2 regions of the Ramlibacter sp. MMS24-I3-19 genome follow, and region 2 is predicted to be linked to the other one. Evidence: predicted binding sites of a transcription regulator. Region 2 holds the regulator's gene; the other holds the start of a gene.
The links. The regulator NrdR, encoded in region 2, represses ribonucleotide reductase genes. The targets are predictions, from matches to a motif close to CACNANATNTNGTG.
Positions count from the first base shown of each region.

Region 1: ACPWT1_RS02350 (ribonucleoside-diphosphate reductase subunit alpha) is a predicted target of NrdR. The motif match lies at 2,028-2,041, and genes of this name have one in related genera.

Region 1 is NZ_CP190017.1:458,837-474,475, reverse strand. It holds gene ACPWT1_RS02350 (ribonucleoside-diphosphate reductase subunit alpha) at 1-1,887, opposite strand, end outside; gene ampD (1,6-anhydro-N-acetylmuramyl-L-alanine amidase AmpD) at 2,361-2,939, opposite strand; gene ACPWT1_RS02340 (sigma-54-dependent transcriptional regulator) at 2,920-4,437, opposite strand; gene ACPWT1_RS02335 (sensor histidine kinase) at 4,434-6,131, opposite strand; gene ACPWT1_RS02330 (PP0621 family protein) at 6,133-6,369, opposite strand; gene ACPWT1_RS02325 (cytochrome C assembly family protein) at 6,371-7,165, opposite strand; gene ffh (signal recognition particle protein) at 7,251-8,627, shown strand; gene ACPWT1_RS02315 (M20 aminoacylase family protein) at 8,782-9,975, shown strand; gene ACPWT1_RS02310 (tripartite tricarboxylate transporter substrate-binding protein) at 9,993-10,955, shown strand; gene mdoH (glucans biosynthesis glucosyltransferase MdoH) at 10,962-12,986, opposite strand; partial or broken gene ACPWT1_RS02300 (glucan biosynthesis protein G) at 12,950-14,496, opposite strand; gene ACPWT1_RS02295 (sigma 54-interacting transcriptional regulator) at 14,661-15,639, opposite strand, start outside.
Region 2 is NZ_CP190017.1:2,759,437-2,775,075, reverse strand. It holds gene ACPWT1_RS13865 (peptidylprolyl isomerase) at 1-200, shown strand, start outside; gene ACPWT1_RS13860 (peptidylprolyl isomerase) at 209-715, shown strand; gene ACPWT1_RS13855 (UDP-2,3-diacylglucosamine diphosphatase) at 725-1,489, shown strand; gene ACPWT1_RS13850 (zinc-dependent peptidase) at 1,489-2,253, shown strand; gene ACPWT1_RS13845 (DUF349 domain-containing protein) at 2,281-4,977, opposite strand; gene ACPWT1_RS13840 (transglycosylase SLT domain-containing protein) at 5,660-6,487, shown strand; ZMP/ZTP riboswitch at 6,505-6,654, shown strand; gene glyA (serine hydroxymethyltransferase) at 6,693-7,937, shown strand; gene nrdR (transcriptional regulator NrdR) at 7,948-8,397, shown strand; gene ACPWT1_RS13825 (GspH/FimT family pseudopilin) at 8,409-8,918, opposite strand; gene ACPWT1_RS13820 (type IV pilin protein) at 9,201-9,656, shown strand; gene ACPWT1_RS13815 (GspH/FimT family pseudopilin) at 9,650-10,255, shown strand; gene ACPWT1_RS13810 (type IV pilus modification PilV family protein) at 10,252-10,677, shown strand; gene ACPWT1_RS13805 (PilW family protein) at 10,685-11,782, shown strand; gene ACPWT1_RS13800 (pilus assembly PilX family protein) at 11,791-12,447, shown strand; gene ACPWT1_RS13795 (PilC/PilY family type IV pilus protein) at 12,462-15,639, shown strand, end outside.

The DNA.
Region 1 (15,639 bases), 2.3 Mb from region 2:
GCGATGGCGCAGGTTGGAGTCGCGCGCCTTCTTCACCGCGTAGTAGTTGATGTCGATCACGTTGTCGAGCATCCGCATGGCGGTGGAGATGGTCTTCTTCAGCTTGGCCTGGTCGATCTGGCCGTCCTTCAGGTGCTGCAGCAGGTTGACCGATCCCAGGTTGCAGACGGCGGTCTCGCTGTCGCTGGTGTTCAGCGTGATCTCGGTGCACAGGTTGGACGAGTGCACGACGCCGGCATGCTGCTGGGGCGAGCGGACGTTGCAGGCGTCCTTGAAGGTGATCCAGGGATGGCCGGTCTCGAACAGCATCGACAGCATCTTGCGCCACATGTCGGTGGCGGGAACGCTCTTGCTCGGCTTGATCTCGCCGCGCCTGGCCTTCTCTTCGTAGGCGACATAGGCCTTCTCGAACTCGGTGCCGAACTTGTCGTGCAGGTCGGGGACGGACGACGGCGAGAACAGGGTCCACTCGCCCTTCTCCATCACGCGGCGCATGAACAGGTCCGGGATCCAGTTGGCCGTGTTCATGTCGTGGGTGCGGCGGCGGTCGTCACCCGTGTTCTTGCGCAGCTCGAGGAATTCCTCGATGTCGAGGTGCCAGCTCTCCAGGTAGGTGCAGACCGCGCCCTTGCGCTTGCCGCCCTGGTTGACCGCCACGGCGGTGTCGTTGACCACCTTCAGGAACGGCACCACGCCCTGCGATTCGCCGTTGGTGCCCTTGATGTGCGAGCCCAGCGCACGCACGCGGGTCCAGTCATTGCCCAGGCCGCCGGCGAACTTGGACAGCAGCGCGTTTTCCTTGATCGACTCGTAGATGCCGTCCAGGTCGTCCGGCACAGTCGTGAGATAGCACGACGAGAGCTGGCTGCGCAGCGTGCCGCTGTTGAACAGCGTCGGCGTCGACGACATGAAGTCGAAGCTGGAGAGCACCTCGTAGAACTCGATCGCGCGTGCCTCGCGGTCGATCTCGTTCAGCGCGAGGCCCATGGCGACGCGCATGAAGAACGCCTGCGGCAGCTCGATGCGGGTCTTGCGCACGTGCAAGAAGTAGCGGTCGTACAGCGTCTGCAGGCCGAGGTAGTCGAACTTCTGGTCGCGGTCGGCCTTGAGCGCGGCGGCCAGCCTCTTCAGGTCGTACTGCAGCAGCTCGGGGTTGAGCAGCTCGTTGTCGACGCCCTTCTTGATGAAGCCGGGGAAATAGTCGGCATAGGCCTCGGCGGCCGCATGCGGCTGCACGTCGCGACCCAGGACCTCCTTGAAGATCGTGTGCAGCAGCAGGCGCGCCGTGGCGTAGGTGTAGTCGGGATCCTTCTCGATCAGCGTGCGGGCCGCCAGGATCGAGGCCTTGTAGACCTCGTCGATCGGCACGCCGTCGTACAGGTTGCGCATCGTCTCGGAGACGATGGGCTCGGCTTTCACGTCGGCCGACAGGCCGGTGCAGGCGTTCTCGATCAGCGCCTTGAGCTGGCCGAGGTCCAGCTCCACGCGCTGGCCGCCGTCCAGGACGTGCAGCACGGGCGCTGCGGGCACGTCGGCCACGCCCTGCTTGGCGCGTTCCTGCGCGCGGCGGTCGCGATAGAGCACGTAGGCGCGGGCGATGTCGTGGTGGCCGCCGCGCATCAGGCCCAGTTCGACCTGATCCTGCACGTCCTCGATGTGGAACGTGCCGCCGCCCGGGCGCGAGCGCACCAGCGCGCGCACGACCTGCTGCGTGAGCGCGTCGACGGTCTCGCGCACGCTGGCCGATGCGGCGCCCTGCGTGCCATGCACGGCGAGGAACGCCTTCATCATGGCGATGGCGATCTTGTTCGGCTCGAAGGGGACCACCGCGCCGTTGCGGCGGATGATCTGGTAATGGTTCAGCGGCAGCGGCGACGCGCCCTGCATGGGGCCCGTGGCCAGCGTGGGCGCGGCGAGGGGCGAGGTCATCGTGCTGGCGGTGCTCGGGACGGATTGCATGGAGGTCCTTCTTGCGGGTGGTTGTCTCTGGCGAGGGCGGGAGTTTATCGCCTGCTGGGCTTTTGAAGCACTATAGGTAGTGTCCAAACGCAATGCAAGCCACTATAGGTGGGGTTAAACCAGTGGGTGGATGGTGAACAAGGTGTGGACAGCCGGTGGGTGGCCGGTGGACGCGCGCGATGCATGCGGCTGGTGTGCGGCTGCCATGCTCGGGTATGCACGGCTGAGCTGTTCGCGGGTGTGATGCGCGAGCCTGGTCTTGGCCCGCCAGCGTTCGCGGTTGGTGACGCGATGCGCCATGTCCTGCACCTCTTCTCTCCTGCGACCCACTATAGCTAGGGGCCGAAGGCGTGGCAAGGCACTAGATGTAGTGGTCGTGCTGGTGCAACACCGTGCTTGCCTCAGGGAAACACCGAGTGGTGCCAGCCGAGGGCGCGCTGCAGCCGGGCCCAGTCGAGGCCGGGTCCTGGATCCTGCTTGCGTCCCGGTGCCACGTGTTCATGGCCCGCGATGCCGCGGATCGGGTAGTGCTGGGCGATCGCGGAACAAAGTCCGGCCACCGTGTCGTACTGCTCGTCCTCGAACGTGCTGCCTTCCAGTCCTTCGAGTTCGATGCCGATGGAAAAGTCGTTGCAGTTGTCGCGGCCACGCCAATGCGACGTGCCCGCGTGCCAGGCTCGCTGGTCGCAGCTGACGAATTGCCACAGCTCGCCGCCGCGCCGCACGTAGAAGTGCGACGACACCTGCAGGCCTTCGATCTGGCGGAAGTAGGGATGCGCCGACCAGTCAAGCGTGTTGGTGAACAGGGCCTGTACTTCGTCGCCGCCGTACTGCCCCGGCGGCAGGCTGATCGAATGCAGGATCGCCAGATCGACTTCGGTCCCAGGCGGGCGCGGGCCGAAGTTGGGCGAGGCAAGCCGGCGGGCGAACCGGTACCACCCGCCGCGCCAGAGTGCGTCGTCAGTCGGAGGCGGGTTCATTGGCCTCGTCGCCACCAGGCGCCGCGATTGCCAGGCGCGCGATGCGATAACGGATCTGCCGCAGGCTCAGGCCGAGCCGCTGGGCAGCGGCCGTGCGATTGAATCCGGTCTCCTGCAGCGTGCGCACGAGGATCTCGCGCTCCTGCTGGTCCAGGTAGGCCTGCAGATCGGACGGCACGGCCGAGGGAGCTTCGCCACCACCGGAAGGCTGTGCGGCAGCGGCGGGAACCGGTTGCAACGGAGCTGCCGGCGCCACCGAAGCCGGGGCGGCTGCGTCGGCGGCCAGCGCATCGGCCTGCAGCGAATGGCCGTCCGACAGGGCGACCGCGCGGTGCAGCAGGTTTTCGAGTTCGCGCACGTTGCCCGCCAGCGGATGCGAGGCGAGTTCGTCCAGCATCTGTGGCGACAGCAGCGGCGGCGGCATGCCCGAGTCCTGCGCGATGCGCGCGAGGAGGGCCTGGCACAACGCCGGCAGGTCCTCGCGGCGCTCGCGCAGCGGCGGCAGGACGAGTTCGATCACGTTCAGGCGGTAGAACAGATCCTGCCGGAACCGCCCTGCCGCGACGTCGGCGGCCAGGTCACGGTGCGTGGCGCTGACGATGCGGACGTCCACCGCATCTTCCTGCGTCGAGCCGAGGGCGCGCACATGGCGCTCCTGGATCGCCCGCAGCAGCTTGGACTGCATGGCGAGCGGCAGGTCGCCGATCTCGTCGAGGAACAGGGTGCCGCCTTGCGCCGCCTGGAAAAAGCCTTCGCGATCGGCCGTCGCGCCGGTGTAGGAGCCCTTGCGGGCGCCGAAGAACTCGGCCTCGAGCAGGGCCTCGGGAATCGCGCTGCAGTTGACCGGGACGAAGGGGCCGTCGCTGCGATGGCTGCAGGCATGCAGCGCGCGCGCCGCCAGTTCCTTGCCGGTGCCGGACTCGCCGCGCACCAGCACCGGCGCCATGCTGCGGGACACCTTCGCGATCCGTTCCTTCACGCGCTGCATCGGCGCCGAGTCGCCGACCATGCGATCGAGCGCCGCCTGGCCCGCACCCGCCGGACGCTCTGGCCTGGCCGCGCTGCCGTTCTGGCTGGCGGCGCTTCCCGCTCGCGTGCGGGAAGCGGGTGCCTGCCGCTCGAGCAGCGCCGAAGCAACGACGCTGCGGAACTGGCGCAGGTCGACTGGCTTGGTGAGGTAGTCGAACGCGCCGGCCTTCAGCGCCTCGACGGCGTTCTCCGCCGAGCCGTAGGCGGTCATGACGATGCAGCGCTCCGCACGTTGCTGGGCCTGCATGCGTTGCAGCAGCTCCAGTCCCATGCCGTCGGGCAGGCGCATGTCGGTGATCACCACGTCGAACCGGCGCTCCTCCAGCTGCTGCCATCCTTCGGCGAGCGTGGCGGCGCAATCGACGTGGTAGCCCTCACGCACGAGGGTGAGCTCGTAGATGGTGCGCAGGTCGGGCTCGTCGTCGACGACCAGGACCTGCGCCACGGGGGAGGCCGCCGGCTGGTTCACGCCGCGATTGTCGCAAACGGATGGGTTGCCGCCGCGCGAGACGGGGTGCGGAATGCGACGAAGAACGCATTGCCGTTGCGCCGGTCCCCACCGGGCGCCGGGCCGCGCCGGTAGCCGATGCTGGCGCCGTGGCGCTCGCACAGCTCGCGGCAGATGTACAGGCCCAGCCCGCTGGAGCGGCTTTCGGACGAGAAGAAGGGCTCGAACAGGTGTCGCTCCACGGCCGGCTCCAGCTCGGCACCGTCGCTCCACACCGTGAGCGTGGGGGCGTCGCCCGCGCTCGTGACAACCTGGATGGCGCCCGGCTGCTCGGACGCGTAGCGCAGCGCGTTGTCCAGCAGGTTCACCAGCACGCGGCGCAGGTGGTCGCCTTCGAAGACGACTGACGTGCCGGCAGCCTCGAGCGCCACGCGCACGTGGTCGCCGCTGCGGTGGTGCGAGATCCAGTCGCCGGTGCCTTCGCGCACCGCCTCGTCGAGTGTCAGCAGCGCGACCGACGGCCCTTCGTCCTGCCGCTGCACGCGGGCGATGTCCAGGATGTCCTCGACGATCTGCGCCAGCCGCTGCGCGTTCTGGCGCACCAGTGCGCTCAGCTGCCGGTGCTCGGGGGTTTGCAGGTCTTCCTCCAGCAGCTCGTTGGCCTGCGTGATGGCGGCCAACGGGTTGCGGATCTCGTGCGCGACCGCGGTGGACATCCGACCCATGGAGACCAGCTTCTCGGTGCGCATGCGCGCCTCCAGCTCGCGCAGGTCCTCCAGGAAGACCACGCACAGCGCATCGGCCGGCTGCTCGGACGACCCGCTCAGGTGCGCGCGGGCCGAGATGCGGCGCGCCGGCGCGTCCGCCTGCTGGATCGCCATGTCGGCGGTTTGCGGTGAGCGCGAGGCGAAGGTGCGCTGGGCCAGCAGCAGCAGCGGCTTCCAGGCCGGATCGGCCAGCAGCCACGACAGCCCGGGGGACCGGCTGAAGCTGGCGCCCAGCAGGTCGCGGGCCGCCGGGTTGGCCGCGTGGACCTGGCCGTCGGCATCGACCACCAGCACGCCCTGCAACAGGGTGTCGATCACCAGCTGGTTGACCTGCGCCTGCATCTGCGCCGCCTTGCGACCTGCTCGTGCCGCTTCTTCCTCGCGTGCCAGGCGCAGCGCGAGCTGGTGCGACAGGAAGGCAAGGGCGAAGAAACCGGTGCCCGTCAGGCCCGCCTGCAGGAATTTCTGCGCCAGGTCCACCGATGCCTCGAACGACTGCACCCAGGCTTCCGCCAGCAGCAGCAGTGTCACGCCCGCCGCCGTTCCGAGGGCCAGCAACGTCGAGCCGAGCACCGATGCCATGAGCACGGGGACGGCGAACAGCGGCGGGAAATAGATGCCGCCGGTGTTGGCGAACTGCAGCGCCGAGAACACCACGAGGTCGATGCCGATGCAGGACACCCATTGCGGGTCGAACGTCTGGCCGGACCGGACGGGCCGCAGCAGCATCCGGGCGGCGAGCGCGGCGAGGAAGTACGCGCCGCACATGGCCAGCACCCAGGTCGACACACCCGAGGCCGGATTCAGGTAGCGCATGCCGGCCAGGAGGGCGGTGAGCACGAGGCCCACCACGACCCGCGCGGCCGCGAAGCCGAACCAGAGCCGGGCGAACGCGGAATCGTCCGCGGCCGCGGTGGCCGGGTGTGTGCCCGCGCGCCCGGGTGTCACGTCAGTTGCCGCCCTTGGCCCGGTGTTCGTGCGTGCAGTACAGCCTGCCGCTGGCGCCGGCGAATGCCTCGCCCTTGGGCAGGTGCACCGAACACACGGGGCAGCGCACCATGTCCTGCGGCAGCGCCGGCGGGCCGCGGCGCGGCTCGGGCGGACGTTCGGCGGCTTCTCGCAGCCGCCCATTGCGCCAGGCCGCGTAGGCCAGCACCAGGATCGCGATCAGGACCAGGTATTTCATGTCAGGCGGCGGCGCGGTGCAGCAGGACTTCGAGCACGAACCGCGACCCCACGTAGGCCAGCAGCAGCAGGACCGACCCGGTGTAGAGGACGCGCACGGCGGTGCGCCCGCGCCAGCCGAAGCGCGCCCGCCCGAGCAGCAGCGTGGCGAACGCCGCCCAGGCCAGCACCGAGAACACGGTCTTGTGATCCCAGCGCCAGGCGCCCAGCGACTCGCGGAACACCACCCCGGCCAGCAGCGTGGCCGAGAGGACGACGAACCCGGCGGTCGCAAACCGGAACGTGAGCCGCTCCAGCGTGAGCAGCGGCACCCCGGTGTGCGGGTCGTTGGCCCGGCGGATCGACCGCTCGGCCCGCCGCATCAGCCACGCGTGCACCGCGGCTGCCGCGAACAGGCCATACGACGCCACGCCCAGTGCGAGATGCAGGGGCAGCAGCGGCGATGCACTGACGTGCAGCGGCGTGCCGGGATAGGCCATCGCGAGCAGCACGGCAGCCGCGCCCAGGCCGGCGAGCGCCCAGCGGGCCGGCAGTTGCGGGAACAGCTCGCGCTCGACGGCGTACACCGTGAGCACCAGCCATGCGGTGACCGACAGCGCCGGTGCGAAACCGAAGCGCGGTGACTCGCCCAGCACGGTCCAGCCGAGGACCAGTGCATGGAGGAACCAGGCCAGCAGGAGCACCCAGCGCGCGGAGCGCTGGTCGAGCCGGTGCGCCGCGAGGGCTAGCAGCGCATACGCGCCTGCCGCCGCCAGCGACAGCGCCGCACCCACGCCGGATCCAGTCGCTAGAATCATGGTTCCGCAGTGTAGTCGCTGCTTCGCCGGGCTCATCCGCAGCCCCCTCGCGCGAAGCCCCTTTCCGAACCCCCCTGAGCACACGATGGCATCTGCCCTGTCCGACAAGCTGTCCCGCCTCGTCAAGGAAATGCGCGGCCAGGCCCGCATCACCGAGGCCAACGTGCAGGACATGCTGCGCGAGGTGCGCCTCGCGCTGCTCGAAGCGGACGTGGCGCTGCCGGTGGTGCGCGACTTCGTCGCCCGCGTGAAGGAGAAGGCGCTGGGCCAGGAGGTGGTGGGTTCGCTGAACCCGGGCCAGGCGCTGGTGGGCATCGTCCACCGCGAGCTGGTCGCCACCATGGGCGAGGGTGTGTCGGACATCGACCTGGCAGCGCAGCCGCCGGCGGTGATCCTGATGGCAGGCCTGCAGGGTGCCGGCAAGACCACCACCACGGCCAAGCTGGCCAAGCACCTGATCGAGAAGCGCAGGAAGAAGGTGCTCACCGTGTCCGGCGACGTGTACCGCCCGGCGGCCATCGAGCAGCTGAAGACGGTGACGAAGCAGGCCGGCGCGGAATGGTTCCCGAGCTCGCCCGACCAGAAGCCGCTGGACATCGCACGCAACGCGCTCGACTACGCGCGCAAGCAGTACTTCGACGTGCTGCTCGTCGACACCGCGGGGCGCCTGGCGATCGACGAAGCGCTGATGCGCGAGATCCGCGAGCTGCACGCCGCGCTGAAGCCGGTCGAGACGTTGTTCGTGGTCGATGCCATGCAGGGCCAGGACGCGGTCAACACCGCCAAGGCGTTCAAGGAGGCGCTGCCGCTCACCGGCATCGTGCTGACCAAGACCGACGGCGATTCCCGCGGCGGCGCCGCCCTCTCGGTGCGGCAGATCACCGGCGCCCCGATCAAGTTCGCCGGCGTCTCCGAGAAGATCGACGGCCTCGAGGTGTTCGATGCCGAGCGCCACGCCGGCCGCATCCTCGGCATGGGTGACATCGTCGCGCTGGTCGAACAGGTCACGGCCGGCGTCGACATGCAGGCCGCGCAGAAGCTCGCGGCCAAGGTCAAGAGCGGCGAGGGCTTCGACCTGAACGATTTCCTGGCCCAGATCCAGCAGATGAAGCAGCTGGGCGGCCTGTCCTCGCTGATGGAGAAGATGCCCTCGCAGTTGCAGGCCAAGGCCGGCCAGGTCGACATGGACAAGGCCGAGCGCGACATCCGCCGCAAGGAAGGCATCATCTGCAGCATGACGGCGCTGGAGCGCCGCAAGCCCGACATCATCAAGGCCACCCGCAAGCGCCGCATCGCCGCCGGTGCCGGCGTGCAGGTGCAGGAAGTGAACCGGCTGCTCAACGAGTTCGAGCAGATGCAGGGGATGATGAAGAAGATGAAGGGCGGCGGCCTCATGAAGCTCATGAAGCGCATGGGCGCTGGCAAGGGCGGCGCGGGCGGGATGCCCAAGCTGCCTTTCTGAGCCCCACAGGGGCTCAGGCGGCAGAGCCGGTCTCACGAACCCCCTCTCCCCAGCCCTCTCCCCGAGGGGGAGAGGGAGCCAAGCGCTGGAGATCTGACGCCGCAAGAGCGACCTCGACTTTGGTGAGGTCCTCAGGTTGGTATCCTGCGGCGCCATGAACATCGTCGACTCGTTCGCGGACATCTCGCGTTTCGTCGCGCTGCGCCGCGACATCCACCGCCATCCTGAACTCGGGTTCGAGGAACACCGCACTTCCAAGCTGGTCGCCGACCTGCTTCGCGAGTGGGGCATCGAAGTGCACACCGGCGTCGCCGGCACCGGGGTCGTCGGCGTGCTGCGCAACGGCACCGGCAAGCACACCATCGGCCTGCGCGCCGACCTCGACGCGCTTCCGCTGCAGGAAGAGAACCGGTTCCCGCACCGCTCGACGCACGACGGCCGCATGCACGCGTGCGGGCACGATGGCCACACGACCATGCTGCTGGCTGCGGCCTGGCATCTGTCGCGCAGCAAGGACTTCAGCGGCACGGTGAACTTCATCTTCCAGCCGGCCGAGGAGATGGGCAAGGCAGGCGCGCTGAAGATGATCGAGGACGGCCTGTTCGACCGCTTCCCGTGCGAGGCGGTGTTCGCGTTGCACAACTTCGTCACCGGCTCGGTCGGCGACTTCGCGCTGAACCACGGTCCGCTCATGGCGTCCAGCAACACCTGGCGCGTGACGCTGCACGGGCGCGGCACGCACGCGTCGCTGCCGCACACCGGCATCGACCCGGTCGGCGCGACGATCGACCTGGCGCAGCAGCTGCAGTCGCTGCTGCCGCGCGTGGTGCCGTCCACCGAGCGCGCGCTGCTGGCCGTCACGCAGATCCAGGGCTCCGACGCGCCGAACGTGATCCCCGACGTCGCCTGGGTCGGCGGCACGGTGCGCACCTTTTCGGTCGAGGCTACCGACGCTATCGAGCACGGCGTGCGGCGCCTGGCCGCCGGCGTCGCGCAGGCGCATGGATGCACCGCGGAGGTGACTTTCCGCCGCGCGTCGCCCCCGGTGGTGAACCACGAGCGGGAGGCGCGATTCGCCGCCGACGTGATGCGCGAGGTGGTGGGCGCCGGCCGCGTGCAGGAGGACTACCCGGCGGTGATGGGCGCCGAGGACTTCGCCCACATGCTGCGCGCGCGGCCAGGTTGCTACGCCTTCATCGGCAACGGCGACGGCGGCCACCGGCTACCGGACCACGGGCCCGGACCTTGCATCATCCACAACACCTCGTTCGACTTCAACGACGAGATCATTCCCATCGGCGCCAGCTACTTCGTGCGACTGGCGCAGCGCTGGCTGGCCCAACCCTGATGAAAGAGGAGTCCTGCATGTTCCTGCGTCGCCATGTCGTTCCCGCCCTGCTGGCACTCACCGCTGCCCCCGCCATCCCCGCGTCGGCAGCCGACCGCATCATCCGCATCGTCGTGCCCTACGGCCCCGGTGCCGTGCAGGACACGGTGGCGCGCACCTTCAACGCCGAACTGGGACAGGCGCTCGGTGCCACGGTGATCGTGGAGAACCGGCCGGGTGCGGGCGGCACCGTGGGCACCTCGCAGGTGGCCAAGGCCACCGACAACAACACGCTGGTGCTGGCGGCGGCCAGCCACACGCTCGCGGGCCACCTGTACAGCAAGCTCGACTACGACCCGATCAGGAGCTTCACGGGCATCGCCAACATCGGCAGCTCCGGCTACGTGATCGCGGCGCCGGGCAACCTGGGCGTCAGCACGCTGGCCGACTACGTGAAGCTGGTCAAGTCCAAGCCCGGGCAGCTGAACTACGCGTCGGCCGGCAACGGCAGCGCCACGCACCTGGGCATGGCGTACTTCCTCGCGAAGGCGGGGCTGCAGATGCAGCACGTGCCGATGAAGTCGACCGGCGATGCGGTGAACGAAGTGCTGGCCGGCCGCGTGCAGGGTGTGACGGCGTCGCTGGTCGGCGTGACGGGCTTCAAGAACGATCCGCGCATCAAGCTGCTCGCCTACACGGGCACGCAGCGCTCCAAGTTCCTGCCGGAGCTGCCGACCGTCGCGGAAGGGGGCGTCCCGGGCTACAAGTTCGATTCATGGATCGGCGTGCTGGCCCCGTCCACGATGCCCAAGGCCGAGGCCGACAGGCTCAATGCCGCGATCAACAAGGTGCTGCAGGACCCGGCGGTGCAGCAGCGGCTGGCCACCCTGGGCGTGGAGGTCGCGGGCAACCAGACGGTCGAGCAGTTCCAGAAGCTGCTCAAGGACGACTACGACCAGTCCTCGGCGCTGGTCAAGGCCTCCGGCGCCCGCATCGAGTAAGCCGCCTCATGCGGCGCGCAGCAGGCGCGCCGCATGACCTGCGTGCAGGCGGGCACGGCGCAGCACGGCCGGCGAGCCCGCCTCCTCGGGGATCAGCAGCAGCCCGCGCGCGCGCAGTGCCGCGCCCCATCCCACGTGGCTGGTGAGCACCGCCAGCGGCACCGACAGCAGCAGCGGCACCGCCACCGGCAGCAGCCCGAGCACCGCCCGCGGTTCGATCCAGGCCATGCCGGCCGCAAGCGCGGCGACGGCCACCATCATCGGCAGCAGGCGTGCCGATGCATCGCGCCAGGCCAAGCCGTTGGCTTCCCGCGGCGGCGAGGTCCAGTGCAGCTTCAGGCCGGTCAGTGCCACCAGCACGAACAGCGAATGCGCCAGCATGCGAACCGGCGCCTGCAGCAGCGCGAGCACGGTTTCGAACAGGGCGCCGGCCAGCAGGCGCGGCACGCCGCCGAACGCGGCCTGCTCGCGCCGCAACACCACGGCCACCAGGCCCAGGACGCGCGGCAGGAACAGCATGCACAGGCCCCACAGCCACAGCGCCACGAGCTCGGTGTGGGTCGCTTCGACGATGCCGAACTCCGCTGCACCCGAGATCCACAGCGCCGCACCGGACAGCAGGAACGCGAGCCACAGGGGAGCCGACAGGTACGACATCGCGCCGATCGCGAACATCGCGCGGTGCACGCGGTGCATGCCCGGCTCGGCCATCAGCCGCGCGTTCTGCAGGTTGCCCTGGCACCAGCGGCGATCACGCTGCAGTTCCGACAGCAGGTCCGGCGGCTGCTGCTCGTAGCTGCCCGCGAGGTCGGGCACCAGCCACACGTGGTAGCCGGCGCGGCGCATCAGCGCCGCTTCCACGAAGTCGTGCGACATGATGCCGCCCGACAGGCCGCCCGTGCCTGCCAGCGGTGCGAGCCCGCAATGGCGCATGAACGGCTCGACGCGCAGGATCGCGTTGTGGCCCCAGTAGTGGGATTCGCCCAGCTGCCAGAACTGCAGGCCCAGCGTGAACAGGCGCCCGGTCACGCGCGCGGCGAACTGCTGCGCACGCGCGTGGGCCGTGACGTGGCCGATCGGCTGCGTCGCGGTCTGGATGATCCCGGCCTTGGGATGCGCTTCCATCAGCTTGGCCAGGGTCACGAGGCAGTCGCCGCTCATCACGCTGTCGGCGTCGAGCACCACCATGTAGCGGTAGTCGCGGCCCCAGCGGCGGCAGAAGTCCGCCACGTTGCCGGCCTTGCGGTGCGTGCGCCGAGCGCGTCGCCGGTAGTACACCTCCACCTGCGCGCCGGGCATGGCCGCCAGCGCGGTCCGCAGGTCTTCCCAGGCCGTGCGTTCGGCGCGCACCGTCTCCGGAGAGCTGCTGTCGGAGAGCACGAAGACGTCGAACTGGCGCGCATGGCCAGTCGCCGCGAGCGACTCGCACGTGGCGCGCAGCCCGGCGAACACCGTCGTCACGTGCTCCTCGCAGATGGGCATCACGATGGCGGTGCGGACATCGGACGCAAGCTGCACGTCGCGCACCGTGCGTGCGGACAGGCCGTGCGGGTCGCCGCGCAGCGTGACCCAGAACCCCATCAGGGCGGTGACGAACCCGGTCACGACCCAGGCCGACAGGCCGCCGAACAGCACGACCTGCACGGCCTTGAGCAGCGGCGCGGTGTCGTCGGGCCGCGCGTTGGCAAACAGCAGCGTGGCGAGCACGCTGGTGAGCACGGCGATGGCCAGGAAGGCCGCGCGCCGGCGCTGTGCGGCGCGTTCCCACGGCTGCGGCGCCGCCGTGCGGGGCCGGAGGGGCGAACCGCGCAACGCGCGGACCGCACCGGCCTGCAGGCTTGGCCAGAAACCGGTCCAGGGATGCGCGGGCATCGAGCCGCGATGGATCGGCGGTGCGGTGAACGCGTTCGGGTGGCGCGCCTCGCGCGATGCAGGGCGACGCCGGGGCGGTGTCGACGCCGTGCCGCCTCCGGCATCGGCCTCGGTGGCCTGCCTCAGCGGGTGGTGTCGGGAAGCACGATGTTGGTCCATGTTTCGCTCACGATGTCGTTGCCGTGTTGGAGGAAGGCGCGCAGTTCCACGGGCCTGGAGGGGTCGACGGGACGCACCCGCAGCACCACCCGCCAGCTGCGGGTCGCCGGGTTGAACCAGGCCAGCGGCTGTTCCAGCCTGCCGTTGGCGTCCGCGCTCGCGATGGCGCGCACAGGAGCCTCGGCAGGCAGTGCGGCGAGCGCGGGTCCGCTGAAATCGAGCACGTACTGCACGAGTCCGGCCGCCCGCGGGGCGTCCTCGGCGCGGACGTAGCCCAGGCCGCGACGGCTCTGCGTCACCCACCCCGCCGGCGGTCGCTGCTGCTCGTCGCCCTGCCAAGCGAGTTCGTACGCATAGTCGAACGGCTCGCCGGGCGCGGGCATGCGCGCGGGAACCCAGTACGCGACCACGTTGTCGTGTGTCTCGTCGGGCGTGGACAGCTGGACGAGTTCGACGCGGCCGGGACCCAGTCACCGATGGGACGCACCCAGGCGCTCGGGCGCCTGTCGTAGCGCGCCTCCGTGTCCTCGTAGCTCGCGAACGCGCGATCGCGCTGCATCAGCCCGAAGCCGCGCACGCCGTCGAAGGCGAAGCTGGTGACGAGCAGCTCGCGCGGGTTCTGCAGCGGACGCCACAGCCATTCGCCATTGGCGCTGGCCATCAGCAAGCCGTCGGAGTCATGCACCTCGGGCCGGAAGTCGCCAGCGCGCGGCTGGTTCTCGCCGAACAGGAACATGCTCGTGAGCGGGGCCAGTCCCAGCGTGGCGATCGGGCGGTCGCTGGCCCGCAGGAACAGCCGTGCGCGCACCTGCATCGTGGTCTGTGCGCCGGGCGTCACGATGAACTGGTAGGCGCCGGCCGCACGCGGCGAGTCCAGCAGTGCGTGCAGCACGAGCTGCGTGGCGCCGGGCTGGGGGCGCTCGAGCCAGAAGTCGGTGAAGCGCGGGAACTCCTCCGGCCCGTTCGCGCCGACGGTGTCGATGGCGAGGGCACGGGCGGAGAGGCCGTACTGCTGCCCGGCACCGAGGGCGCGGAAGTAGCTCGCGCCGAGGAAGACGATCAGCTCGTCCTTGTAGCCCGTCGCATTCAGCGGGTAGTGGACGCGAAAGCCGGCATGGCCGAGGTCCGGCCAGTCCTGCGTGTCGAGCTTGTTGGCTCCGTAGTCGTAATCGCCCGCACGCCACGGCAGATCGCGCACGTTGCCGGCCGCGTCGACTTCGTGGATGCGCACAGGCTGCGGGTGATAGCGGCCGCGGTGGAAGAACATGGCCTCGAAGGGCAGTCCTTCCTTGCGCCAGAGCGCGCGTGCGGGACGGAAGCGGATGTCGCGCAGCCCGTCGTAGTCCAGCGCAGCAAGCTGGGGCGGAAGCGTGCTGTCGGCCGGCTGGAACGGCGCCGCGGCACGCTGGCCCGCCAGCGCGGCAACGTCGTCGAAGCCCCAGGCTGCATGGGCATGGCTCGCGAAGAGGCACGCGAAGAAGGCCAGCAGGAGGACGGCGCAAGGCCGCAGCGAGTCACGGGTCACGACCTCCCTGTGCAAGGCTCGGGCCAGTCTGAAATGGCGAGCAGCGACAACGACTTGCACCGCATGAGTCCGCGAGCGTGTCGCTCGGCGCGCCAATTGACCCGCGATACCGCCGTTTTTCGTCGCCATGCGGCGACAGATCCCGAGCTCTAGGGCTCGTCGTCCTTGGTGGACGTGGGTGCAGCGCTGTCGCCAGACGGCGACGCACCGTTCGCATCACCCTTGAAATGGCCCGGCGTGAGGTCGTTCTTCTGCAGCAGGCGGTAGAACTCGGTTCGGTTGCGACCGGCCAGACGAGCTGCATCGGTGACGTTGCCATCGGTGAGCTTGAGCAGGCCGACGAGGTAGTCGCGCTCGAAGCGCCGCTTGGCTTCGGCGTAGGTCTGCACCTCGACCGTGGGCACGCGCAAGGCACGTTGCACGAGTGCAAGCGGGACCAGCGCCGTGGTCGAGAGCGCGCAGACTTGTTCGACCACGTTGTACAGCTGGCGGACGTTGCCCGGCCATGGCGCCGCCGCGAGGGCCTTGAGCGCCTCGGGCGCGAAGCCCGACAGGCGCCGCCCGTATTTGCTGGCGAGCTTCTGCAGGAAATGATTCGCCAGCAGGGGGATGTCCTCGCGCCGTTCGCCCAATGTCGGCAGCGTGAGCGTCACCACGTTGAGCCGGTAGTAGAGGTCCTGCCTGAACTGGCCCGCCGCCATGGCCGCGTCGAGATCGCGGTGCGTGGCCGAGATGATGCGAACGTCGACGGGGATCGACTGGCTCGACCCCAGCGGCCGCACGGAGCGTTCCTGCAGCACGCGCAAGAGCTTCACCTGCAGCGCCGGCGGCATGTCGCCGATTTCATCGAGCAGCAGCGTGCCGCCGTCGGCGACCTGGAACAGGCCCTTGTGGTTGGCCACCGCATCGGTGAACGCGCCCTTCACGTGGCCGAACAGTTCGGACTCCAGCAGCGCTTCGGGAATGGCGCCGCAATTGACCGCCACGAAGGGCTTGCGCGCCCGCGGGCTGGCCTTGTGGATGGCCCGGGCGAGCAGCTCCTTGCCGCTGCCGCTGTCGCCGCGCAGCAGCACGGAGGCGGCGGAACGCGCCACCATGTGCGCCTCGGCCAGCAGCTCCGCCATGCGC
Region 2 (15,639 bases):
AGTTCTTCATCAACGTCGTCGACAATCCGCGCCTGAATGCCCCCTCGCCCGATGGCCACGGCTACGCCGTGTTCGGCAAGGTCGTCTCGGGCATGGATGTCGTCGACAAGATCCGCATGGTGCCCACCGGCAATTCCGGCATGCACCAGAACGTCCCAACCACCCCGGTCGTCATCAAGTCGGCCACGCTCGTGAAGTGACCCAAGCCATGCCGAATCCCAAGGTCGAACTGCACATCGCCGGCCAAGGCGTCATCACCCTCGAACTCGACGAGGCCAAGGCGCCCAAGACCGTTGCCAACTTCCTGTCGTACGTGAAGAAGGGCCACTACGACGGCACCATCTTCCACCGCGTCATTCCCGGCTTCATGGTCCAGGGCGGTGGGTTCGTGCCCGGCATGCAGCAGAAGGGCACCGACGCGCCGATCGAGAACGAGGCGCGCAACGGCCTGAAGAACCAGCACTACACCGTCGCCATGGCGCGCACCAGCGACCCGCATTCGGCCACGGCGCAGTTCTTCATCAACGTCGCCGACAACGCCTTCCTGAACCACACGGCGCCCAGCGGCCAGGGTTGGGGCTATGCCGTGTTCGGCAAGGTGGTGGGTGGCAACGACGTGGTCGACCGCATCGCGGGCGTGAAGACCGGCCGCAAGGGCATGCACGACGACGTGCCCGCGCAGGACGTGGTGATCGAGAAGGCAGTCGCCGTCTAGCGGCTGGCCGTGTCCGCTCCACCCGTCGCCGAACTGGCGGCCGGCCCCAGCTGGCGCGCGGTGGACTGCATCTCCGACCTGCACCTGCAGGCGTCCGAGCCGGCGACCTTCGCAGCCTGGCGTGCGTTCATGGCGTCCTGCGACGCCGATGCGATCGTCATCCTCGGCGACCTGTTCGAGGCTTGGCCCGGAGACGACGTCGCACGCGTTCCCGGCTTCGAAGCCGACTGTGTCCAAGTGCTGCGGGCCGCAGCCGCGCGCCGTCCGGTGTTCTTCCTGCATGGCAATCGCGACTTCCTGGTCGCCGACGATTTCGCCGGCGACACCGGGGTGCGCCTGCTGCAGGATCCCACGGTGCTCGCTTTCGGCGGCCATCGCTGGCTGCTGTCGCATGGCGATGCGCTGTGCCTGGGCGACACCGAGTACCTGCAGTTCCGCGCCATGGTGCGCGCGTCGGCGTGGCAGCGTGAGTTCCTGGCGCAGCCGCTGGCCGCGCGGCAACGCATCGCGCAGGCACTGCGCACCGAGAGCGACTCGCGCAAGCGCTCCGGTGCAACGTATGCCGACGTGGACCGGGACGAAGCCCTCGCCTGGCTCGCCGCCGCCCATGCCGACACGCTGGTGCACGGCCACACACACCGGCCCGGCGACCAGATGCTGGATGCGAGCCATCGACGCATCGTGCTCAGCGACTGGGACCTGGGCGCCACGCCCCCGCGCGGCGAAGTGCTGCGGCTGACGCCCGAGGGCGCGCGCCGCCTGCCGCTGCGCTGATGCTCGACTGGTGGCGCAGGCGGCGGCTGCCGCCTCCGATCCCCGATGCGCTGTGGCAGTCCGTGCTGGCGGACTACCCGTTCCTGCAGCAATCGACGGCAGCAGCGGCGATGCGCCTTCGATTGCTGGCCGCGCGCTTCCTGGCCGACAAGCAGTTCCATGGGGCCCAGGGACTGGCGATCACCGACGCCATGGCCGTCGCGATCTCGGCGCAGGCCGTGCTACCAGTTCTGCATCTGGGACTGCGCTGGTATGACGACTTCGTCACCATCGTCGTCCATCCCGACCAGGTAGTGGCACGGCGCAAGGCACAGGACGACGCCGGCGTCGTGCACGAATGGGAGGAGGTGCTCGCGGGGGAAGCGATGGAGAGCGGCCCGGTGATGCTCAGCTGGCGCGACGTGCAGGCCGCCGGCACGTCCGCAGCCCAGGGATACAACGTCGTGGTGCACGAGTTCATCCACAAGATCGACATGCGCGACGGCGCCCCCGATGGCTGTCCGCCCCTGTCCGGCCGCTTGCGCAACGCGTGGACCGCAACCATGCAGCTCGCGTACGAACAGTTTCGCGAGCAGGTGGTGATCGCGCAGCGCTTCGGTGGCGAGCCACCATGGCTGGATGCGTATGCCGCCGAGAACCCCGGCGAGTTCTTCGCCGTCACCGGCGAGGCCTACTTCGTGAACCGGGAGCGGTTCGGCTCCGAGTTCCCGGACCTGCTGACGCTGTTCGACGCGTTCTTCCGGCGCGACCCCAGCCTGCTCTGAAGCGCGCCGGGCGAGCGCCCGGCTTCGTCACGCCCGCAGCAAGACCTTCAACGCGTTCTGCAGGCGGCGCGCGACACCTGCATCGTGCGCCGTCGCCAGCACGCGGGCGGTGTCCTCGCCCCACGTCTGGGCCGGTGCGGGATCGTTGCGGCGCGTGAGCAACTGCAGCTGCAGCATGCGGCGCGCGCTGATCTGGTCGGCCGGCGTCGGCACATCCGCCGCAATCTCAAGGCGCAGCAGCGCCTCGGCGGGTGAACCAGCCGGGGTGGCCTGCAGTGCCTTCGTCCAGCTGCCTCGCAGGGCAGGCGTGACGGCACGCCCCAGCTCGGTCTGGCTGGGCACCTGGTCGGGGGAGCGCTGCTCCCAGGCCGACAGCAACTGCGTCAACGCTTCGCCGTGGGCCTGCGCGGCCAGCTTGCGCAGCGCCTGCTGCGCGTGCTCGAGCGCCTCGCGTTGGGCCCGGAAGGCCACGTCGCCGAGCCGCGGACCTCGGTCCTCGTCCGGGCGGTCGCCAAAGCGCGGCGGCCGGCCGTCGCGGCCCCTGTCGTTGCGATCGCCGAAGCGGCCCTGCCCCCCGGCGCCCGGTCCCGAGCGACGATCGCCCGGACGTCCACCGCGACCCATGGGCGCGGGCTCGGCTTTCTTCATCCCGGGCCGATCATCACCGCGCATGGCGATGACGGGCTTGGGCGTGGGCTTGGGCGTCTCTGGTGCCGGCGCGGCTTCGGCGGCCGGCGCAGCGGCTTCGCCGCCTTCGGACGCGGGCACGCCTTCGGCTGCCGGCGCCGGTGCTGCCTCCCCGGCCTGTGCATCGGCACGCGCCTTGTCGGCCTGCGCCTGCGCCTGCCCCTTCAGGGCGGCGTCGAGCGCGGCCATCGCGGCGCGGATCTTGTTGGCGTCGCCGCCGGCGTTGGCGGCTTCCAGTGCCTTGGAGGCTTCGAGCACGACCCGGTCACGTTCGCTCAGCGCGCTGGCAGCCCGCTCGCGCTCCGTGGTCTTGCGCTGGAAGGCTTCGTCGATCGGCTTGCGGAACGCATCCCAGAGTTTCTGTTCGTGCTTCCTGTCCAGCGGCACGCCCTGCGCTTCGGCCTGCCAACGCTGCTGCAGCGCCTTGATGGCGTCGATGCGCAATTGCGGCGCGGCGCCCAGCACCTTGGCCTCCTCGATCATTGCGTGCCGGCGCTCGAGGCTCGCCTTCTGCACGGCCGCGAGCGGCGCCTCGGCGGCCTGGATCGCCTGCTTCCATTGCGGCTGCAGTTCGGCGAAGGCCTTCTCGCTCAGGTGACCGGCTTCGCGCCAGCGCGACTCGAACTGGTGGATGGCGCGGTTGAACGCCTTCCAGTCACCGCCTGGCGCGCTGGTGTTGCCTGCCGCCCAGGCCTTGACCTCGTCGATCAGCGCGATCCGCTGCGAGCGGTGCTCGGCAGCTTCGGCCTTGACCTTGTCCAGCCAGGCTTCGACGATCTTGTGCGCCTCGTTGCACGCCTCGTCGAACCGCTTCCACAATGCGTGGTTGGGCGGTCCGCCCTGGTCGGTCTGCTTCCACTGCTCGCGCAACGCGCGCAGCTGCTCCTGCATCTTGCGGCCGCCGAAGCGCGGCTTGCGCTCGGCGGCTTGGTCGGCGGGCGCCCCTTCCACAGGCGGAACGGACTCGAACAGACCTTCGGCCTTGGCGACCAGTTCCTGCCGCAACTGGTCGGCGCGCCAGCGCTGCCAGCCTTCCATCTCGCCCGCGGATGCGAGCACGGCATGGGCCTGGTTCTCCAGCTTGTCGTCGATCAGCTTGCCCTGCTCCTTGAGCGCAGCCCGGAGTGCCGCTGCGGCGCCCGAGCTGCCCTTGCCGCGGCCCTGGGCCAGTTCCTGTTCGAGCCGGGCCAGCGCGGCCTGCACGGTTTCGTTGGCCTTGGCCCGCTGCTCGGGATCGACCTTGGGCCGCGAGGGCTTGGCCGGCACTTCGACCGGCAGGCCACGCGCCGCCCGCAATTCGTCGGCCCAGACCGGCACCGGCGGCAGCGGCGCGGCCGGATCGGCGTCGGCCGCGGCGGCTTGCGCCAGTGCACTCTGGAAAGCGTCCCAGACCACCTGCAGCTGGTTGCGCGACGCGTCCAGCAGCGGCGGGAACCGGGTGTCGACGCTCGGCCAGTTGGGGTCCGCGACCAGCGCCTGCGCCTGGCCCTGCCACTCGGGCACGTCGGTTCGCAATGCGTCGGCCGCCGCTTGCGCATCGCGCCACGACTTGGTCGACAGCACCTCGATGCGCTGCGCCAGCAGCACGGCGGCTTCGCGCTGCACCTGCACCCGGTGCTGCAGGTCCTCAATGCCGCGGATGCGGTCGGCCAACCGGCCCTTCAGCGAGGCCAGCGGCTCGCGACTGAGCGGCGCGCCCGCCTTGGCGGCATCACGCTGCCAGGCCATCGCATCGGCGATGTTCACCCGCGGCATGGCCAGCAGTGCTTCGGCCTTCTGGGCCCATTCGGCGCCGATCGCCTCCTGGCCCTTGGTGCGCTTGATCTCGTCGAGCCGCTCGCGCAACAGCTTGGCCGCGCCCTTGTCCCGGCCGCTCAACTCCCGGTAGACCTCCTGCATCTGCTCAGGACTAGGGTCGCCCTGGAGCCACTCGCGAACCCGGGCGGCGCGCTCGCCGGAAGTGGGCGCGGAGAAGGCGCCCCGGGTCAGCGCGTCGAGCGCCTGGGTGTCGGGAGATTTGAGACTGGCTTGGGTCACGGACGTCTGGTTCGGAAAAAAACACGCCCTCGCATTCGCGGGGGCCGGGCCGTATTCTCGCCGCGATTGCGGGGGGCGGGTTTCGGAGCCTCGAACGAGAAAGCCCGGCAGGCGGCTTGCACCAGTCTGCCGGGCTCGACGGCGGCTCGAGTCCGGCCGTCAATCGTGCCGCGCGGAGCTTCATCGTCCTTGCGGCACCGGGGACAAGGGATTGCCCCCAGGAAGGACCGGAACGGTGCCAAGGCACCGCTCCGGTTCGGGCCCGATCGCTCGGGTGGCCGTAAGTTAACGGCCGTCACGGCTGAATGCCAATGCGAAGTTTCAATGGCGCCTCTGGCTGCGATAAGGCCAGCGGCGCCTTGAGACCGACGCCAAACGGAGCGCCCGTCCTACATTCGCGAAGGCCCCAACTCGGCCACTCTCACATCAAGTAACATACGGATCAGCATAAGAAATTGATTCTTTATCCTTGACGGGTTATTTGGCGGCTTCCTAGAATCCGCCTGTTCCTGAGCCAGACCGGATCCGGTCGTTGCCAGGGACCGCTGCCGAATCCGGCAACCGCGACGAATGCTGCTGGCCTGAAGGAGCCCGGTTCGATCGACGGACCCAATCACGACGTGAGCCGGCGCCCCGCCCCTTGAGGGCCAAGGCCGGCCCCCTTCGACGAAAGGAGAATGCGATGACAGCGCCTGGAAAGAGAGTCGCCAACGCCCTGCGGACCTTCACGTCCGATGTGGCTTCCGGCTTCTTCGAGATCAGCCATAGCGGCCTGGCCCTGGTCGGCGTGGCCGTGGTGCTCGCCCTGTCCATGCTGGTGGCCCGGCCCGACCTGCGGCAAGCCGGTGAAGCCCAGCTCATGTCGTGGCTGCAGGCCCGGCAGGTGGAGGCCCTGGGGATGGTGCCCGAACTCGATGCTGTGGACCGTGCCACGGCCGCCAACCCGAAGGACCTGCCCAAGCAACAGGCCGCCCTGGCTTACTGGATCAGCCGCAAGTACAGGGTCGCCCCGGAGCCGGTCAGTGCTCTGGTGGCCGAGGCCTACGAAGCCGGCCGCAAGGCCAAGCTCGACCCCACCCTGATCTTGGCCGTCATGGCCATCGAATCAGGATTCAACCCCTTCGCCCAGAGCCCGGTGGGCGCCCAGGGCCTGATGCAGGTGATGACCGGCGTGCACAGCGACAAGTACGAGTTCTTCGGCGGCAAGCTGGCTGCCTTCGACCCCGTCACCAACCTGCGGGTCGGTGTGAAGGTGCTGCAGGAATGCATCCAGCGCGCCGGCTCGTTGCAGGGCGGCCTGAAGTTCTATGTGGGCGCAGCCCAGCTGGCCGACGACGGCGGCTACGCCGACAAGGTCCTGGCCGAGCACGCCCGCCTGCAACAGGTCGCCGCCGGCCGCGCCGTGCCCGTCCTCCCGCCGGCCGTGCTGCGGACCGTGGCTCCGACACCGGCGCGCGATGCTGCCGTGCCCGCACCGGTCGACCCGGACAAGATGGCGCTCAACCTCTGAGGGCGCTCGGCTACACTTCCTCGGTACGCGACTGGCGATAGGCGCGGGCCGAGCGGCCCGCGTTGACGTGGGACACCACTGGGAAGCGTGCCGCAGAGCAGGACCGGCGCCGCGCGACGGCATCACCAGGTCTTCTTCGCGATCCGCCGTTCGCCTGGGCAGCCCTTGTGCATCACAGGGACCACATGTCTGGAAGGACTGCCGCATGTACCACCGCAACATCCTCATCGAGCAAACCGATCCCGAGCTCTGGGCCGCCATCGTGGCCGAGAACCGCCGGCAGGAAGAACACATCGAGCTGATCGCCAGCGAGAACTACGCCTCGCCGGCCGTGATGGCCGCCCAGGGCACCCAGCTCACCAACAAATATGCCGAGGGGTACCCCGGCAAGCGCTATTACGGCGGCTGCGAGAACGTCGACGTGGCCGAGCAACTGGCCATCGACCGGGTCAAGCGCCTGTTCGGCGCCGACGCTGCCAACGTGCAGCCGCATTCGGGCGCGCAGGCCAACGAGGCCGTGTTCCTGGCCTTCCTCAAGCCCGGCGACACCATCATGGGCATGAGCCTGGCGGAGGGTGGCCACCTCACCCATGGCATGGCGCTGAACATGAGCGGCAAGTGGTTCAACGTGGTCTCCTACGGCCTGAACGAACGCGAGGAGATCGACTACGACGCTATGGAGCGCAAGGCGCGCGAGAGCCGGCCCAAGCTGATCATCGCGGGAGCCTCCGCCTATGCCCTGCGCATCGACTTCGAGCGCTTCGCCCGCGTGGCGCGCGAGATTGGCGCCATCTTCATGGTCGACATGGCCCACTACGCCGGCCTGATCGCCGCCGGCGTGTACCCGAACCCGGTGCCGCACGCCGACGTGGTCACGTCCACCACCCACAAGAGCCTGCGCGGCCCGCGCGGCGGCATCATCCTGATGAAGGCCGCCCACGAGAAGGCGATCAACAGCGCCATCTTCCCCGGCCTGCAGGGAGGCCCGCTGATGCACGTCATCGCGGCCAAGGCAGTGGCTTTCCAGGAGGCGCTGGCGCCCGAGTTCAAGGCCTACCAGCACCAGGTGGTGAAGAACGCGCAGGTTGTGGCCCAGACGCTGGTCGAGCGCGGACTGCGCATCGTCAGCGGCCGGACGGAAAGCCACGTGATGCTGGTGGACCTGCGCTCCAAGGGCATCACCGGCAAGGAAGCCGAGGCTGTCCTGGGCCAGGCCCACATGACGATCAACAAGAACGCGATCCCCAATGATCCGGAAAAGCCGATGGTCACCAGCGGCGTGCGCATCGGCACGCCGGCTCTCACCACCCGCGGCTTCAAGGACGAGGAAGCGCGCCTCACCGCGAACCTGATCGCCGACGTGCTGGACAGGCCGCGCGACGCGAACAACATCGCCGCGGTCCGCGAGCGGGTGAACGCCCTGACCCGCCGCTTCCCGGTGTACCGCTGAAGGCCGTCCGGTGAAGTGCCCGTTCTGCAGCAACGTCGACACCCAGGTGGTGGAGACGCGCGTGGCCGAGGACGGCGACTTCATCCGGCGGCGCCGGCAGTGCCCGCACTGCGAGAAGCGCTTCACGACCTACGAACGCCCGGACCTGAACTTCCCTGCGATCGTCAAGAAGGACGGGCGCCGGATCGAGTACGAGCGCGCCAAGCTGCTCTCCTCGATGAACCTCGCCTTGCGCAAGCGCCCGGTCAGCACCGAGCAGATCGACGCCGCCGTCGAGCGCATCGAGGAGAAGCTGCTCAACCTGGCGGTGCGCGAAATCCCCAGCGCGCGCATCGGCGAGCTGGTGATGCGCGAGCTGAAGAAGCTGGATAAGGTGGGCTACGTGCGCTTTGCCAGCGTCTACCGCAGCTTCGAGGACATCGACGAATTCAAGACGGTGGTGGACGAAATCCGGCGCTAGCCGCAGGGTCGTCAAGGGCAAGAGTCAAGCAGCGCTCGCTGCACTCGCGGCCGGCCAGACGAATTGACAATGATCTGGCGCCCTTCGGTCGCAGCCGCCGAGCTCTGGCAAAGCATGATCGTGCCCGCCTGGAAAGCGCCCGATTCCATGCGAGTCATCCCCTCCGGACCGTAGCTGATTCGGTCACGGACGGACGCGTTGCCGAAAAGGCGCCAACCGGCCGGCAGCGGCCCCTCCCGGTGAAGAAGCGGTTCGGCCGGGTCCCGCACGCCATTGTTGTTGCGGTCCTCGTAGACGATCAATCCCTGATCCCACGCCCCGCTGGTTGCGCATAGCGCGCCGTCTCCAGACTTGCATAGCGTCACGCGTGAGTTGCGGGTGATGGCTTCACTGCGGGCGCGATGGAGATTGGCCAGCATGGCGTTCGCCAAGTCCGTCCGGCGCGCTGACGATGCCCATTCGGAGAGGCTTGGCGCCCCGAGCCCCATGAGCACGCCGACCACACTCAGCGTAACGGTCACTTCCGTGAGGGTGACACCCGCTGACTTGCAGTAACCCGCCCTAAAGGCGGCGACGAGGGCGTTACGGAGGTGTCGCGGGGCCATGAGGGGAATGGTAGGCAGCGTGCTGCAGCGACACGTCCTGCAACTGGTGGGCACTTCGCGGCCGCCGCTCGTCGCGCCCTCTGCGCCGCTGAGCTAATGGCTGTCCGCCCCTGCTGTTCAGGTCCCTAGCATCCGGCCACGACACCCCGTCCGTCCCAAGGAGAACCCGTGCGCAATCGCCCTCCGAGTCCCGCGCCCGTGCACCAGCAGACCGGCTTCACGCTGATCGAAGTGATGATCACGGTGGCCATCATTGCCATCCTGGCTGCAGTCGCACTGCCCTCGTACAACGACTATGTGCGCCGGGGGGCGATCACGGAAGCCTTGAACTTCATGACGGATTACCGAGTGAAGTTGGAGCAGTACTTCCAGGACAACCGGAACTACGGGACGACCAATGGTGGCGCATGCGCCAACGGCACCGGCGCGCCGAGCTGGAGCAACTTCACGCCGGGCGCCAAGTACTTCACCTTCGCATGTGTCGTGAACGGTGCCAGTCGGAATGGCTACACCGTGACGGCAACCGGCAAGCCGTCAAGCGCTGTTGCCGGCCACGTCTACACGATCAATGAGGCCAATCTGCAGCAGACCACCCAATTCAAGAATGCAGCGGTCACCAAGAGCTGCTGGCTGGTCAAGGGAAACGAATGCTGACCTCTCGCCGGCGGTCACGTGGTTTCAACCTCATCGAGCTGATGGTGACCATCTCGGTGCTCGCACTTCTGCTAGGCCTCGCAGTCCCGGCCGCGTCGGACTGGCTGCACAACACCCAGGTGCGCAGCGTCGCGGAGGCCATCCAGAACGGTATGCAGAAAGCGCGCGCCGAGGCGATCCGACGCAACCGGCCGGTGGGCTTCTGGCTTGTCACGCCGGTGAGCGGCGTACCCGACTCCACTTGCGCCGCGAGCTCCAGCTCGCCGTCCTGGGTCATTTCGCTTGACAACCCTGCCGGCAAGTGCGACGTCGCAGCCTCTCCGACGGTGGCGCCCAGGACCGTCGAAGTGTTCGGCTCCAAGTGGTCCGGCATCAATGTGGCAGCGCTTGCCGCGGACGGCGTGACGGTGGCCTCGTCGATCACGTTCAACAGCTTCGGCCAGCCTGTCCCCGGGACGACTCCTATCGGCCTGATCAATATCTCCCACCAGCAGTCGGGCGCCCGCCGACTGCGCATTGAACTGTCCAGCGGCGGCGCGGTCAGGCTCTGCGATCGCGATGCGTCCAGCCCCGACCCGAGGGCCTGCCAACTGCCATGACCCGACGTACCCTTCGCCCCCGTCACGCTCGCCGAACCCAGCGGGGCATCGCCCTCATCGAGGCCCTGGTCGGCATCCTGCTGTTCTGCATCGCCATCCTGGGACTGGTCGGACTGCAGGCCAGCATGACACGTGCGCAGACCGATGCCAAGTTCCGCGCCGACGCCGCCTACCTGGCCAACGAGGTTGTGGGGGCAATCTGGACCGACAAATCCAACATCGGCAACTACGCGACCGCGCCAGGCGCTGTCTGCAGCAACACACGTTGCGCCGCGTGGGTCAACAAAGTGGCAGCGACTCTGCCCGCGGCCGCAGCGACCATCGTCGTCACGCCCGCGACCGGCACGGTCGGGCTCACGCTCACCTGGGCACCTCCCAACGAAGGGACTCACAGCTATGTCCTCAGCACCCAGGTCCAGTAGCGCTCGCGTGCAGGGCCAGGGAGGCTTCACCCTGGTCGAACTGATGGTAGGCGTCCTCATCGGCCTGCTTGCCAGCCTCGCGGTCGCACAGGTGTTGATCAACGCCGAGAACCAGAAGCGGGTCACCACCTCAGGATCGGACGCGCAGGTCAACGGCGCCGTTGCCCTGGACACCCTGGTGCGCGCGATCCAGCCTGCAGGCTACGGATTCGCCGCGAACCCGAACGTCCTCGGATGCCCGCTCAGCGCCACGTATAACAACGCCGCAGTCGCCAATTTCCCCGCGGCACTGGTGCCGGTCACGATCACTCAGGGGGCCAGCGGCGCGCCCGACAGCATTCGGGTGCTCGCCAGCGGCAAGCGCTCGCTGGCGCTTCCGATCCGCATCGTGGCCCCGGGGTACGTCGCCGGGGGCGCTTCGTTCCCGGTGGCGAGCACGATTTCAGTGGACGGTCCGCAGCCAGATGCCGCAAACCCGACCGTCGCCGGCGAGCTTCTCGTGGCAGTGAAGAACGGCAGCGCGCAATGCGAGCTGTTCCAGGTCACCGCTCCTCCTGTTGCCCCGACCGATCCGGCCAATCCTCCGACGATCGACCGTGCCAACGGCGGCTGGAATGCAGTCAACCAGCCGGCCCAGGCCTACAGCGACGGCGACTCCATCCTCAATCTCGGAACGCCTGTGGACCGGACCTTCTCCATCACGAACGACTCCCTGCGGCAGAACATGCTTCTGCTCGCCGCCAACGGAGCGCCTTCGTACACGGGTGCCAACGAGCTGTTCGCCGGCATCGTGAACCTGAAGGCGGAATACGGCAAGGACACCGACGCGAATGGGTCGGTGGACACCTGGGACAACACCACGCCAACGACAAATGCTGGCTGGCGCCAAGTGCTCGCGGTGCGTTTGGCCGTCGTGGCACGCGCAGCGCAGTACACCAAGGAAAAGGTGACCCTGGCCTGTCCGACCTGGAACGGCAACTCGCTGAAGATCCCCGGGTCGAGCACCTGCACCCCGGCGAGTTCCGTCGACGAGGACTGGATGCACTACCGCTACAAGGTGTTCGACACGGTCGTGCCGCTGCGCAACCTGCTGTGGAACTCCTGAGCAAGACCATGCCGCGACACGCACGTTCCATCCGCCGCCAGGGCGGCTCCTCGCTGCTGTTCACCCTGATGGCGATGATCGTGCTGGCATTCGCGGCCGTCGCCCTCACGCGCTCGGTTGACACGAGCACCCTGATCATGGGGAACCTCGGCTTCAAGCAGGACACGCTCATGGCCAGCAACGTCGCAGCCGAGCGCGCGATCTCTTGGCTGCAGGGGCAGGTCACCGGGGCAAGCCTCGACAACGATCAAGCCGCGAGTGGCTACTACGCGGCGACGCCGGCTCGGCTGGACCCCTCCGGCAACAAGACCAACGCGGGCGACAAGTACAGCCTGATCGATTGGGACGGGGACAACTGTGCCTCCGTGCCATCGGGCAACCGGCTTACCTGCGGCCTGCTCCCTTACAGCGATCCGACGCTGGTCAACGGCAATTCCGTCCGCTACGTCATCCTGCGCCTTTGCAACAACACCGGCGCCGCGTCCGGCACGAACCTGTGCATGCGTCCGGCTGTCGCCTCCACCGCGACCAGCAGCGAGCGCGGTGAATTGCAGCCCGGCGGCCGCATCAGCACCACGTCTGCCAGTCCTTATTACCAGGTGATCGTGCGCGTGACCGGTCCGCGCAACACCGTCAGCTACACCGAGACGCTGGTGCACTTCTGATGAAGGGGCTCCCCATGAAAAACATCCTGCGATCTGTCGCGCGACGATCGGCCCGGCTGGGAATCAGCTGCCTGATCGTCGGGGCAGGCGGAATGACATTCGCGGCGACGACCGACCTCGCGACCGCTCCCCTCTTCACCTCGTCTGCAACCCAAGTCAAGCCCAACATCCTGTTCGTCCTGGATGACTCCGGCTCGATGGCCTGGGACTTCCTGCCCGACGTCTCCAACTTTTCAAGTACGAAATACGGCAAGGGCACGTCGCAGTGCAACGGTGTTGCGTACAACCCCAATGTGCTCTACACGCCGCCGCTGAATGCAGATGGCACCCAGCAGGCCGACGCCAGCCTCTCGTTCATCACGCCCGACCCGACCACCCAGACTACCACCCCGCGCAACGTGGCAGGGCCGGTAACAATGCCGCTGACGGCCAGCGGCACCATGACCATCCGGGTGACGGACACGGACACCGCAAAGAAGATGAGGAACTGGTACGGCACCGATGCCACGGTGACGGTCTGGACGGATTCGACGCACTTCTTCACAGCCAACGTCGTGAGCTGGGACCCGAGCACCGGCAACGTGGTTCTGGATCTCTCGAACTCGGTCATCACGACGCCGGTTGCGGTCTATGCAATGACGTCGCCGAAGGTCAGCTATGGCGCGCCGAAGTCGGTTACCTACTACAAGTACAAGGGTACGCAAAAGCCGCTGTCGTACCAGTACACGTCGGCAGGGGTGATCACCAACACACCGTTCTACCAGGAGTGCAACGCCACGGTCGGTTCGCTCCCGAACACCTTCCAGGCCGTCACGATCAATTCGTCCTCGCCGGAAGCGCAAAGCTATGCGAACTGGCTGAAGTACTACAGCACCCGCATTCTGATGATGAAGACTTCCATCAGCCGGGCATTCAAGACGGTGGACGACCGGTACCGCATCGGCTTCACCAACATCCACAACACCGATGCCACACCGAGCACCGATTTCCTTGATGTAAAGGTCTTCGACGCGACCCAGAAGGCTGCGTTCTATTCCGCCGTCAATGCAGCCAATCCGGTGAACGCGACGCCTTTGCGGGGCTCCCTCTCCCTGGCTGGCCGCTATTACGCGAAGAAGGCTCCGAACCAGGCCAGTGATCCGATGGAGTACTCCTGCCAGCGGAACTTCACGATCCTCTCGACCGATGGCTACTGGAACACGGGCAACGAGAGCCCCACCACCATCGACGACACCAAGGCCACCGCCGGCAACGCGTCGACCAATTTCGGTCCGTTCGGCCTCGACAACTTCACCCTGGTCGGACAGCAGGACGGCGGAGCTACCTTGCGGCCGATGTTCGACGGCGGCAACGTCACTGCGACGACGACAGAAACGTGGACCACGACAACCGTCACGACGAGGACGGACACGACTTCCCAAACGAAGACCGACATCACAACCACCAGCACCACCGCCGCCACGCCCAAGACTGGCGCGCAGCAGCGCAACAACCAGGTGCTTCTCACGGCATTCAATGTGACCCCCGGCACCGGCGGGACCACGATGTCCGTCAGCAGTGGCACGGTCACCGTCACCATGCCAACTGGATCGACGCACAACCTGGCAACAGGAGACGTGATCAAGGTCAGCGGCGGCTCGAACGCCACGTTTACCGGTAACAGCGTGACGGTCACCCGCGTGTCAGACACAGTGTTCACCTACGCGGCACCAGCTTCCGGCAGCCCTGGGACGACTGCCTACACGTTCACGCCCCCCGGAGCGGCCTGCATCTTTTTCTGCGGGGGCTACCAGCGCACATGGCTGCAGACAAGCAACACCGACTTGCAGACCACCCTGACACAAACGACGACCGTGACCCCGTCCACATCCACGGTCACTGTCACCACCACGACAACGACGCCCTACACGCGGACAACGACCGTGACAAACGGCGTCACCATCTCCGACACGACCTCGGCAGGGGCACCCACGTCAACCAGCTCGAGCAGCACGCCAGTCGTCTCCAACGGAACCGCGACCTCCAGCACCACGAGCAAAGTGATCTCAACGATCACGGGCGCAGCAGGGGTCTTCGCAAACACAAGCCTGGTCAGCACTGGAACGACTTTCTCCTTCAGCGCGTCAGGCGCTGGTTCAGCCACAGCCTTGAGCGGTGCGACCAGCTACACAAACAACTTGGGAACCGCGTCGACTAGCACTCCGCCGGTCACGTCGTCAGCGCCTGGTACCACGACCACGACCGAGAGCGCGCACACGACTTCGACCAACACCACGGCAAGCGGCGGCTCCGTCAACTCTCTCGCCGACGTTGCCATGTACTACTACAACACCGACCTCCGCACGACGGCGCTTTCGAATTGCACGGGAGCGCTGGGGACGGACGTCTGCCAGAACAACGTTCCGGGCAACACCGCCTCCGCGCAGAAGTCCTTCGGGGATGCAGCCACTTGGCAGCACATGACGACATTCACTCTGGGCTTGGGCGTGAGTGGCCTGCTGAACTACGACCCGAACTACCAGACACAGACGACCGGCGATTTCGTCAGCATCCTGAACCGCACGAAGGACTGGCCGGTGCCTGGGGTCAACAAGGGTCCGGAGAACGTTGACGATCTCTGGCACGCGGCCGTTAACGGACGCGGGCAGTACTTCAGCGCAGGGGACCCCACCTCGCTGGCCACAAGCCTGAGCGGAGCGATCGACGCAATCCGCGCGGTGACTGGCGCCGCCGCCGCGGCTTCCACCAGTTCGCTGCAGCCCGTCGAAGGTGACAACGACGTGTTCGTAGCGGAATTCACCTCCGTCAAGTGGATCGGTGACGTGCTCTCGTACCGGATCGACCCCTCGTCGGGTCAGATTTCGTCCAAGCCGGTGTGGTCGGCGCGCACTCAGCTGGATGCGCTGGCCCCGGCGTCACGGACGATCTACTACCCGAAGCCTTCCGGCGGCTCAGCCCTGCAAACGTTCACCTACAACAATCTCAAGGGCGACAGCTACGCACAGTACTTCGACAACTTCTGCACGCTGCCGGGTGCCGGCGGCGCCGCTGCGCCGTCCCAGTGCGCGTCCCTGATCCCCGCAGACACGACCAGCGCCAATACCGGAAGCAATCTGGTGAGCTACCTGCGCGGGGACCAGACACTCACCTACTATCGCCAGCGCGACGCGCTGCTGGGGGACATCATCAGCG